Regions from separate parts of the Polaromonas sp. P1_A2 genome, predicted to be linked through region 1. Evidence: predicted binding sites of a transcription regulator. Region 1 holds the regulator's gene; the other holds the start of a gene.
The links. The regulator FliA, encoded in region 1, starts transcription of late flagellar genes. The targets are predictions, from matches to a motif close to CTAAAGTTTNNNNNNNNNNNGCCGNTA.
Positions count from the first base shown of each region.

Region 2: a site for FliA is predicted at 3,411-3,437, ahead of AC1D09_RS15965 (FliC/FljB family flagellin). Genes of this name have one in related genera too.

Region 1 is NZ_JBFTZI010000006.1:182,466-186,918, forward strand. It holds gene flhF (flagellar biosynthesis protein FlhF) at 1-1,986, shown strand, start outside; gene AC1D09_RS21530 (MinD/ParA family ATP-binding protein) at 1,997-2,674, shown strand; gene AC1D09_RS21535 (RNA polymerase sigma factor FliA) at 2,710-3,570, shown strand; gene AC1D09_RS21540 (chemotaxis protein CheW) at 3,649-4,137, shown strand; gene AC1D09_RS21545 (methyl-accepting chemotaxis protein) at 4,172-4,453, shown strand, end outside.
Region 2 is NZ_JBFTZI010000003.1:835,432-839,884, forward strand. It holds gene fliD (flagellar filament capping protein FliD) at 1-1,363, opposite strand, end outside; gene AC1D09_RS15960 (flagellar protein FlaG) at 1,502-1,867, opposite strand; gene AC1D09_RS15965 (FliC/FljB family flagellin) at 2,003-3,313, opposite strand; gene fliE (flagellar hook-basal body complex protein FliE) at 3,473-3,790, opposite strand; gene fliF (flagellar basal-body MS-ring/collar protein FliF) at 4,120-4,453, shown strand, end outside.

The DNA of each region.
Region 1 (4,453 bases):
CTGCGCACCCTGCTGGGCGCGGGTTTCAGCGCGCGCCTGGCCAAGGACATCCTGCAGGACCTGCCCACGGGCCAGGGCCATGCGCAGGGCATGGACTATGCGAAGGCCGAGCTCGCGCGCCGCATGCCGCTGCTCGAAGACGAAGGCGCGCTGCTGGACGAGGGCGGCGTCTATGCGCTGATGGGCCCGACCGGCGTGGGCAAGACCACCACCACGGCCAAGCTCGCGGCGCGCTGCGTGATGCGCTTTGGTGCCGACAAGCTGGCCCTGGTCACCACCGACAGCTACCGCATAGGCGCTTACGAGCAGTTGCGCATTTACGGCCAGATCCTGGGCGTGTCGGTGCATGCGGTCAAAGACGCGGCCGACCTGGACCGGGTGCTGGCCGGCCTGCGCGACAAACACATGGTGCTGATAGACACCGTGGGCATGAGCCAGCGCGACCGTGCGGTCGCCGGCCAGATCGCCATGCTCAGCGGCGCGAGCCGGCCGGTCAAGCGCCTGCTGCTGCTCAATGCCTCCAGCCACGGCGACACGCTGAACGAAGTGGTGCAGGCCTACCGCCATGGCGAGAAGGCCGGCGGCACCGATAGCGAATGGGACCTGGCCGGCTGCATCTTCACCAAGGTCGACGAGGCCACGCACCCGGGCGCGCTGATCGACATGGCGATACGCCACCAGCTGCCGGTGCATTACATCTCCAGCGGCCAGCAGGTGCCCGAGCACCTGGCGCCGGCCGACGGCCGCGCCCTGGTCGACAGCGTGTTCCAGGCGAAAAGCCGCAGCGCGCTGTTTGTACCCGGCGAGTCCGGGCTGGAGGACAAACCCGCGGCCGCTGACCAAGAGGCGCAAGCCGCCAGCGAGCGCCTGCGCGCGCAATGCCGGCAACTGATCAATGCCCTGACGCACAACGCGCAGGAGCTGGCCGCCAACGCGGCCGCGTTGTCGCAGGGCGGCATAGGGTTTGAGGAAACGCGCGCGCTGTGGCGCCAGCTTTCCGGCCCCGCGGATGCCGGTGACGCGCAGGACGTGTCGCGGGCGCTGTTGTCCCGGGCCGTGGAGGACAGCGCCGCGCTGTGCGACGGCCATGTGCTGGCCGTGTCCGGTGAAGCGCGCGGCAGCGAAGCGGCGCAGGGGCTGGGTGCTACCTTGCTGCTGTCGGACCGCACGGGCCAGGTGTTTGCGGCGCCGCTGCAAGGCCACGCGGACCCGGCACGGCCGGCAGGGTGGGCACTGCAGCCTGCGCTGGGCAAGACGGTGGTCCATTTGTTCGCGCAAGTGCCCGAGGCCGGCTTGATCCGCCAGTGGCAAAAAGACGGCCGCGCCTGGGCGGCGGCCGGCAGCTCGGCGATGCGCATGGTCGATGCGGACACCGGCGCGCGCGGCACGCTGGGCAAGCTGGCCGCGGGCCTGGACTTCGGCACGGCCCAGCCTGTGGTCTACCGCAAGAAGGCGGCGCTGATGTCGGTGGCCGAGGCGCGCATCAGCCTGCGGCCCGGGCTGGGTGAGATGGCGCCGGGCACACAGCCGCCCCTGCCGGTGCTGCGCTGCGTGGTCAGGCGCATGGTCGATGCCCAGAGCGGCAAGCTGCTGGCCCACAGCTATGTGCTGGCCGGCGAAGCCGTGCGGGTGCCGGCGCAGCGCATGGCGCAGTGGCCGGCCTGGCGCAGCGCCGCCGAACCGTATTTCAAGCTGCTCGGGCAGGGCATTGGCCAGCTCGACGCGGCGGCCGTGCCTGCGCGCCGGCTGATTGCCGGCCAGGCCTGCGCCACGGTGTTTTTGCTGCAGGGCCTGCAGGACGGCTGGGCCGAGACGGCACGCGCTGCGCTCGCGCAGCTGGCCGGGCGCGCGCCCAAAGCGGGCCGGCCCGTGCCGGCCGCCGTGCTGCTCGAAGGCCTGGGCAAGCTGCTGGTGCTGCTGGACGCGCTGGAGACCGAGGGCGTGGACTCGCCCTTGCCGGCACACATGCCCGCCGCGCGCGGCTGAGGACGGACCCATGAAAACACCGGGCAGCGACCAGGCCGACGGGCTCAGGCGCCTCATGGCGAACAGCCCGGGCCGGCTGCTGGCCTTTGTCGCCGGCGCGCCGGCCGCGGGTGTGAGCAGCGTCACGCTGAATCTCGCGGCGGCACTGGCGCGCCTGGGCCAGGACGTGCGCCTGGTCGATGAGCGCGGCAATGCGCCTTCGGGGCCGTCGCGGCGCCGCGGCCGGCTGGTGCTGCTGGACGCGGTGCTGGGCGAAGAGGGCACCTTGTCGCCGCTCGCGGCCCGGGCCGACGAGATGGTGGTGCTGCTGCGGCCGGAGGCCCAGGCCATCACCGCCGCCTACGCCTGCATCAAGCGGCTGCAACAGGCCCATGGGCTGCGGCGCGTGCGTGTGCTGGTCAACCACGCGGCCGACGAGGCCGAAGCGCAGCGCATCCTGGCCAACCTGGCCGGGGCCGCGAGCCGCTACCTGGGCCTGGCGCTGGAGCCGGCCGGCTGCATCAGCGCCGACCCGCAGCTCGCCGAGGCGAGCGGGCTCAACCTCAGCGTGGTCGAGGCCTTTCCGGGCAGCCCGGCCGCGGCGGATTTTTACCGGCTGGCCTCGGCGCTGCTGCGCTGGCCGGTGCAGCCCGCCGCCGAAGCAGACAGCGCGCCGCGCGTGCACAGCCTGCACGCGGCCGCCGCCTGATCCCCGACCGTTCAAGAAGCAGGAGGAATCCTTCCATGTACACCCCCCAGGGAAAGATGGCCCAGTCCGCCCCGTCGGAGCTGCTGGCGCAGCACGCGCCGCTGGTGCGCAGGCTGGCGCTGCAGCTGATCGCCAGGCTGCCGGCCAGCGTGGAGCTGGACGACCTGATACAGGTCGGCATGATGGGCTTGCTGGACGCCGCCGAAAAATACCAGGACGACCAGGGCGCGAAGTTCGAGACCTACGCGAGCCAGCGCATACGCGGCGCCATGCTCGACGAGCTGCGCGCCAACGACTGGGTGTCGCGCGGCCTGCGCAGGTCTTCGCGCAGCGTGTCCATGGCGGTGCGCGCGCAGGAGCAAAAGCTGGGCCGCGTGCCCACTGAAAGCGAGATCGCCCAGGCCATGGAGCTGCCGCTGGCGGCCTACCAGCAGCTGCTGCACGAGATACACGGCTGCCAGCTTGTCTACTACGAAGATTTTGAGCGCGGTGACGGCGAGGCCGGCGAGAGCAGCTTCCTGGACCGCCAGGACCACGGTGACAAGGTGCTGGCCGACGAGCCGCTCACGCAGCTGCTGCAGGGCGACTTCCGGCGCCAGCTGATCGCCGCCATAGGCCAGCTGCCCGAGCGCGAGCAGCTGCTGCTCAGCCTTTATTACGAAGAAGAGCTGAACCTGCGCGAGATTGGCGCGGTGCTGGACGTGACCCAGTCGCGCGTCTGCCAGCTGCACAGCCAGGCCATCAGCCGGCTGCGCGCCGGCCTGGCCGACGCGCTGGGCCTGCAGGAGGCGCCGCGCAAGCCGGCCGCGGCCGCACGGCCCCGGGCCGCGAAGGCCATGCCATCCGCGGAGATGAATTCATCCAAACGCCAGGGCGGCCTGGTGAGTAGCTCTTGAGTTTTCATCAGGCCGGCCGATAGATACACGATAGATACACGGTAGAGACAGATGTCCATTGATTCCAAAGGAGTGCGTATGCACGAGACACACAACAGCCCCGCATCCGCCGGCAAGGCCCTCGAATTCCTGGCCTTCAGGCTGGGCCATGAAGAGTACGGCGTGGACATCCAGAAGGTGCAGGAGCTGCGCGGCTACGACACGGTGACGCGCATCGCGAATGCGCCCGAGCACATCAAGGGCGTGGTCAACCTGCGCGGCATCATCGTGCCGATTGTGGACATGCGCATCAAGTTCAATCTGGGAACGCCCAGCTATGACCAGTTCACCGTGGTGATCATCCTGAACATCGCCAGCCGCGTGATGGGCATGGTGGTGGACAGCGTCTCGGACGTGATCACGCTGGACGCCGACCAGGTCAGGCCCGCGCCGGAGATGGGCGCGCTGCTGGACACCGAATACCTGATAGGCCTGGGCACGCTGGACGACCGCATGCTGATCCTGGTCGACATCGACAAGCTGATGTCCAGCAGCGACATGGCCCTGATCAACGCCGCCGCATCCTGAGCGGCCACCCCTTTTTGTTTTTGGAGTTCCCATCATGTTTTTAGGCAATCTCTCCATCGGCAAGCGCCTGGCCGTCGTGGTCGGCCTTATTCTTGCGCTGTTTGTGACCAGCAGCGTGCTGGCCGTCCTCAAGCTCAGCCAGCTGGGCGAGGAAATCAAGGCCATGGTCGAGAAGAACATCAAGACCGAGCGGGCCGGCTCCGACTGGCTGCGCCACACCACCGCGGGCATACAGCGCGCCGCGGCCATCGCCAAGAGCAGCGATGTCGGCCTGGTTGCGTATTTCGCGCCGGCATCGGCAACCTCGATCAAAAAC
Region 2 (4,453 bases), on a different contig from region 1:
GGTCCAGCTGGGTGAACTGCGCCTTGTAGCGCGCGATCGTCGCGTCCACCCGGCTCTGGGTCGCGGTGTACTGGCTGTCCAGCGACTTCAGCGTGGTCTCCACGCCGGTCGCGGCCGCGCTGATCATGCCGGTGCTGCTGGTGAAGCCGTCCAGCAGCGAGGACACCTGCTTGGCTATGCCGCCCGTCGTTCCGTTGCCGGCGAACAGCTCGGCCACCGCGCCCTGCTTGTCCGCGAACGCGGCCTTGAGCTTGGACGCGTCGAAGGCCAGGGTGCCGTCCTTCTGGAAGCTCACGCCGACCCGCGACAGCACCTTGAGCTCGCCGGCCTGCGGCGTGTTGAGCGCCGCGCGTATGCGCGTCTGTATGGTGCGCAGCGTGGAGTCGCCGACCAGGGCCGCGCCGGTCTGTTTTTCGGTGTCGTATTTGGTCAGCTGCGCCGCCGTGGTCTGCAGGCTGTTGTAGGCCGTGACGAAGCCGGTGATGGCCGCCTCCACCGCCGAGGTGTCCCGGCTCACCGTCAGCGTGCTGGTGCCGGTTTTCGCCAGCGTCATGGTCACGCCGGGCGCGGCATCGACCACCGTGTTGGTCTTGGAGGTCACCGGGATGCCGTTGACCTTGAGCGCCGCATTGCCGGCCGCCGCCGTCTGCCGCAGGGCCTGCGCGCCCGAAGCGTCGTGATTGAGCAAGCCCTGCAGGCTGGCGTCGCCGGCGACGGAAATGCGCATGCTCGAAGCTTCGCCGGTTTCCTTGGAGGTCAGCACCAGGCGGTAGGGCGACGCGCCGCCGTCATTGACGATGCTGGCCGTCACGCCGATGTCGGTGCTCTTGTTGATCGCGTCGCGCAAGCCCTCCAGCGAGTTATTGCTGTCGTCGATCACGATGGACTTCGCGGCGCGCGCGGCGTCCGGCGTGAAGCTCGCGCCGCTGTAGGTGCCGCTGGCCTCACTGAACGTGCCGCCCGAGATGCTGCCGAAATCAATGGTGACGGTGCCCTTGCCCACCGCGGCCTTGGTGCTGGAGACACCGGCCGCGGCCAGCGACTGCGCGCTGGCCAGCCGGCTCACGTCCACCGTGTAAATGCCGGCGGTGGCCGAGGCCTGGCCCGTGGCCGAGAGCACGTCGCTCGCGCTCGAAGTGGCCTTGATGCCCTGGAACAAATTGGCGTCGGACAGCTTGGCCGCCGCTGTCTGCAGGGTGCTGAGCGCGTTCTTGAGCGTGCCGTAGGCCGACAGCTTCGCGGTGTAGCTGATCTGCTGCTTTTGCAGCAGCACCAGCGGCTGGCTTTCCGCCTTGGTGAGGTCGGTGAGCAGGTCGTTCAGGTTCAGGTTGGACCCGACGCCCAGGCTTGAAATCGATGCCATGAAATATTCCTCAATCTTCTTGAATGAAAGTGCTGCCCACACAACCCAGCGAAGCGGTCCTGGCCAGGCGCGTCGCCGCAGACAGTGCAGCAGCACGGCAAGGCGACGCAACAACGCCGGGAGGGTTTTTGAGCGGCACTAAACGGCCTGGTGGACCAGCAGGCCCTGTAGCTTGCCGAGCGCGCGCGAAATCCGCACCACCTCTTCCGAAGGCATCTGCCGGATCAGCTCGCCACTCTCCACGTCGACCACCTTGACGACCATGGTGTCGGCCTCCTTGTCGAACTCGAACTGCACGCCGATGGAGGACATGCGCAAGGACTCGTTGATCTCGGCCAGCGCGCTGCGTTCGCGTTCGGGCTGCGCCTTGGGCGGGGGTTCGGCCGGCAGCTCGCGGGCCGCGCCGGCGCGGGCTGAAGGGGCGGGCGGCAGCGGCGCGGCATCGCGCCACGCGGCGGCCGTCGCGGTCGTGGCGGCATTGGCGGCGTTGGCGGAAATAGTCATGCGGGGCTCTCCTCGGAAAATCGCTAGGCACTCCCGCCTGGTGCCCCAAGCGGGAGTGCGTAGCGCAGGCGGCCGAAGCCGCCTGGCTTGCACACGGCGAGGGCGCGCCTTCCGAAAAAGGCGCGCCTTGCGCGATTAACGCAGCAGGGACAGAACGCCCTGGGTCGTCTGGTTGGCCTGGGCCAGCACGGAGGTACCGGCCTGTTGCAGGATGTTGGCGCGCGTCATGTTGGACACTTCGGTCGCGTAGTCCGCGTCTTCGATGCGCGAGCGCGAGGAAGACAGGTTGGTCACCGTGGTGCCCAGGTTGGAGATCACCGAGTCAAAACGGTTTTGCACCGCGCCCAAAGAACCGCGCAGGTCGTCCACCACCTTCAGGGCGGCGTCGATCTTCTTGAGCGCGTTGCCGGTGGCGGCGCCGGCGAATTCGGCCGTGGGCGTTGCGCCGCTCAGCACGATGTCGGTGCCGTCAACCGTGTTGCTGCCGGCTGCGCCGGTGTCGGTCAGCGCGGCCTGGATGCCGGCCAGGCCGTAGTTCTTGCCCTGGATGGAGACGAAGGCGGTCACGGTGCCGGCGGCATCGGTGCCGACCTTGACGGGCTGGGTCGTCAGGGTCACGGCGGCCGCGACGCCGTTGGCGGGATCGGTGAAATCGACCGTGGCCGTGTTCAGCGTCACGGCGCCGGTGGCGGGCGCCACGGAAGCCGCGTAGAAGTCGTCACCGCTCTTGACCACCCAGTTCGCCGTGGGGGCGCCGGCGGCGGTCAGCACGTTGTGCAGGGACAGGTCGGCAGCGTTGACCGTGGAGCCGGTGGCTGCGGTCAGGGCCGTGGCGACGGCGCTCAGGTCGGTGGCAACGGGTGCGCCGGCGCCTGGGTCGACCGTGAGGGCTGCCGCGCTGACGTTCAGCGCGTTGCTGGCGACCGAGAAGCCGGTCATCTTCAGGCTGGCGGAGTCGATCTGCTTGAGGTTGATGTCGATGGTTTCGCCGTCGTTCGCGCCGACCTGGATGCTCAGCTTGTTGTTGGCGGCCAGCACTTTCACGCCGTTGAAGTCGGTCTGTGCCGAGGTGCGGTCGATTTCTTCCAGGCGCTGGGTGATTTCAGCCTGGATCGAAGCCTTGTCGGCCACCGAGTTGGAACCGTTGGCCGACTGCACGGCCAGTTCGCGGATGCGCTGCAGGTTGCTGTTGATTTCGGTCAACGCGCCTTCAGTGGTCTGCGCCAGCGAGATGCCGTCGTTGGCATTGCGCTGCGCGACAGCCAGGCCCTTGATGTTGGCCGTGAAGCGGTTGGCGATGGCCTGGCCGGCCGCGTCGTCCTTGGCGCTGTTGATGCGCAGGCCCGAGGACAGGCGCTGGATCGCCGTGTTCAGCGAAGACTGCGACTTGTTGAGGTTGTTCTGCGTGAGCAGGGAAAGCGAGTTGGTATTGATGACTTGGGCCATGAGGGACTCCTGATTACATAGGTTGTGGACTCCGGCTAACTTGCCGTCACGCTGGCCTTGCCTGCCATGACAGTCTGCAAGCCACCGTTGTCCAGCTTATCGGCCGGGCCGATTCAAACCTTTAGCGGGCGGCCGAAAATAATTCGCGCCCGCCCCTCATCACGCCGGCATGTTCATGATTTCCTGGTAGGCCGCGACCACGCGGTTGCGCACCTGCAGGCCCATCTGGAAACCGATGTTGGCCTTTTGCATGTCGACCATCACGTCGTTGAGCGCCACGCCGGGCTTGCCCAGCTCGAAGGCCTCGGCCTGGCTGTAGGCGTTCTGCTGGGTCTCGCTGATGCGGTCCAGCGATTTTTTGAGCTCGCCCGCGAAGCCGCCGCCAGCGGCCTCGCCGCCTTGCGCCGCTGAAGGGGCCGAAGCCTGGGCCAGCGCGCGCATTTGCTGCAGCACGGACTCGATCGAAGAAATAGCCATGGTGTTTCTTTCAGGCGCGTGCGCGCCCCTGGGTTGGATGACGGCATGAAGCGTAGCGGCGGGGCCGGCGCGCGCATCAGGCCAAAAGACGGCAAAAGCCCCGGCTATTCGGCGGATCGGGAAGCCCGAGCGGCTCTGACAATTCTTCACAAGGACCCGCCCGGCACCCCTCCCGTGCGCGGATGCCGGTCGCCTCTTCGCTTCATCGCCTCAGTCATTGAATAAGACCTGTTGTATGCCAACTGTTGTTCCGGCCGCACGGCCACCACGCAGCCTCCGCTTCATCGCCGCGCCTTCCCGCGGCGCGTTGACGGCGGCCGGGTGAGCGCGTGAACTCCGCCGCACTGGGCGCCGACACGGCCCTGCCCAAAGCACCGCCATGGCTGGCGCAGCTGCGCGCCAACCCGCGCCTGCCGCTGATGCTGGGCGCGTCCGCCGCGGTGGCCGCCGTCGCCGCGCTGTGGCTGTGGAGCCGCGCGCCCGACTACGGCGTGCTCTACAGCAACCTGTCCGACCGCGACGGCGGCGCCATCATCGCGTCGCTGCAGCAGATGAACATCCCCTACAAGTTCACCGAGGGCGGCGGCGCGCTGCTGGTGGCGGCCAACAAGGTGCCCGAGGCACGCCTGCGCCTGGCCGCCCAGGGCCTGCCCAAGGGCGGCA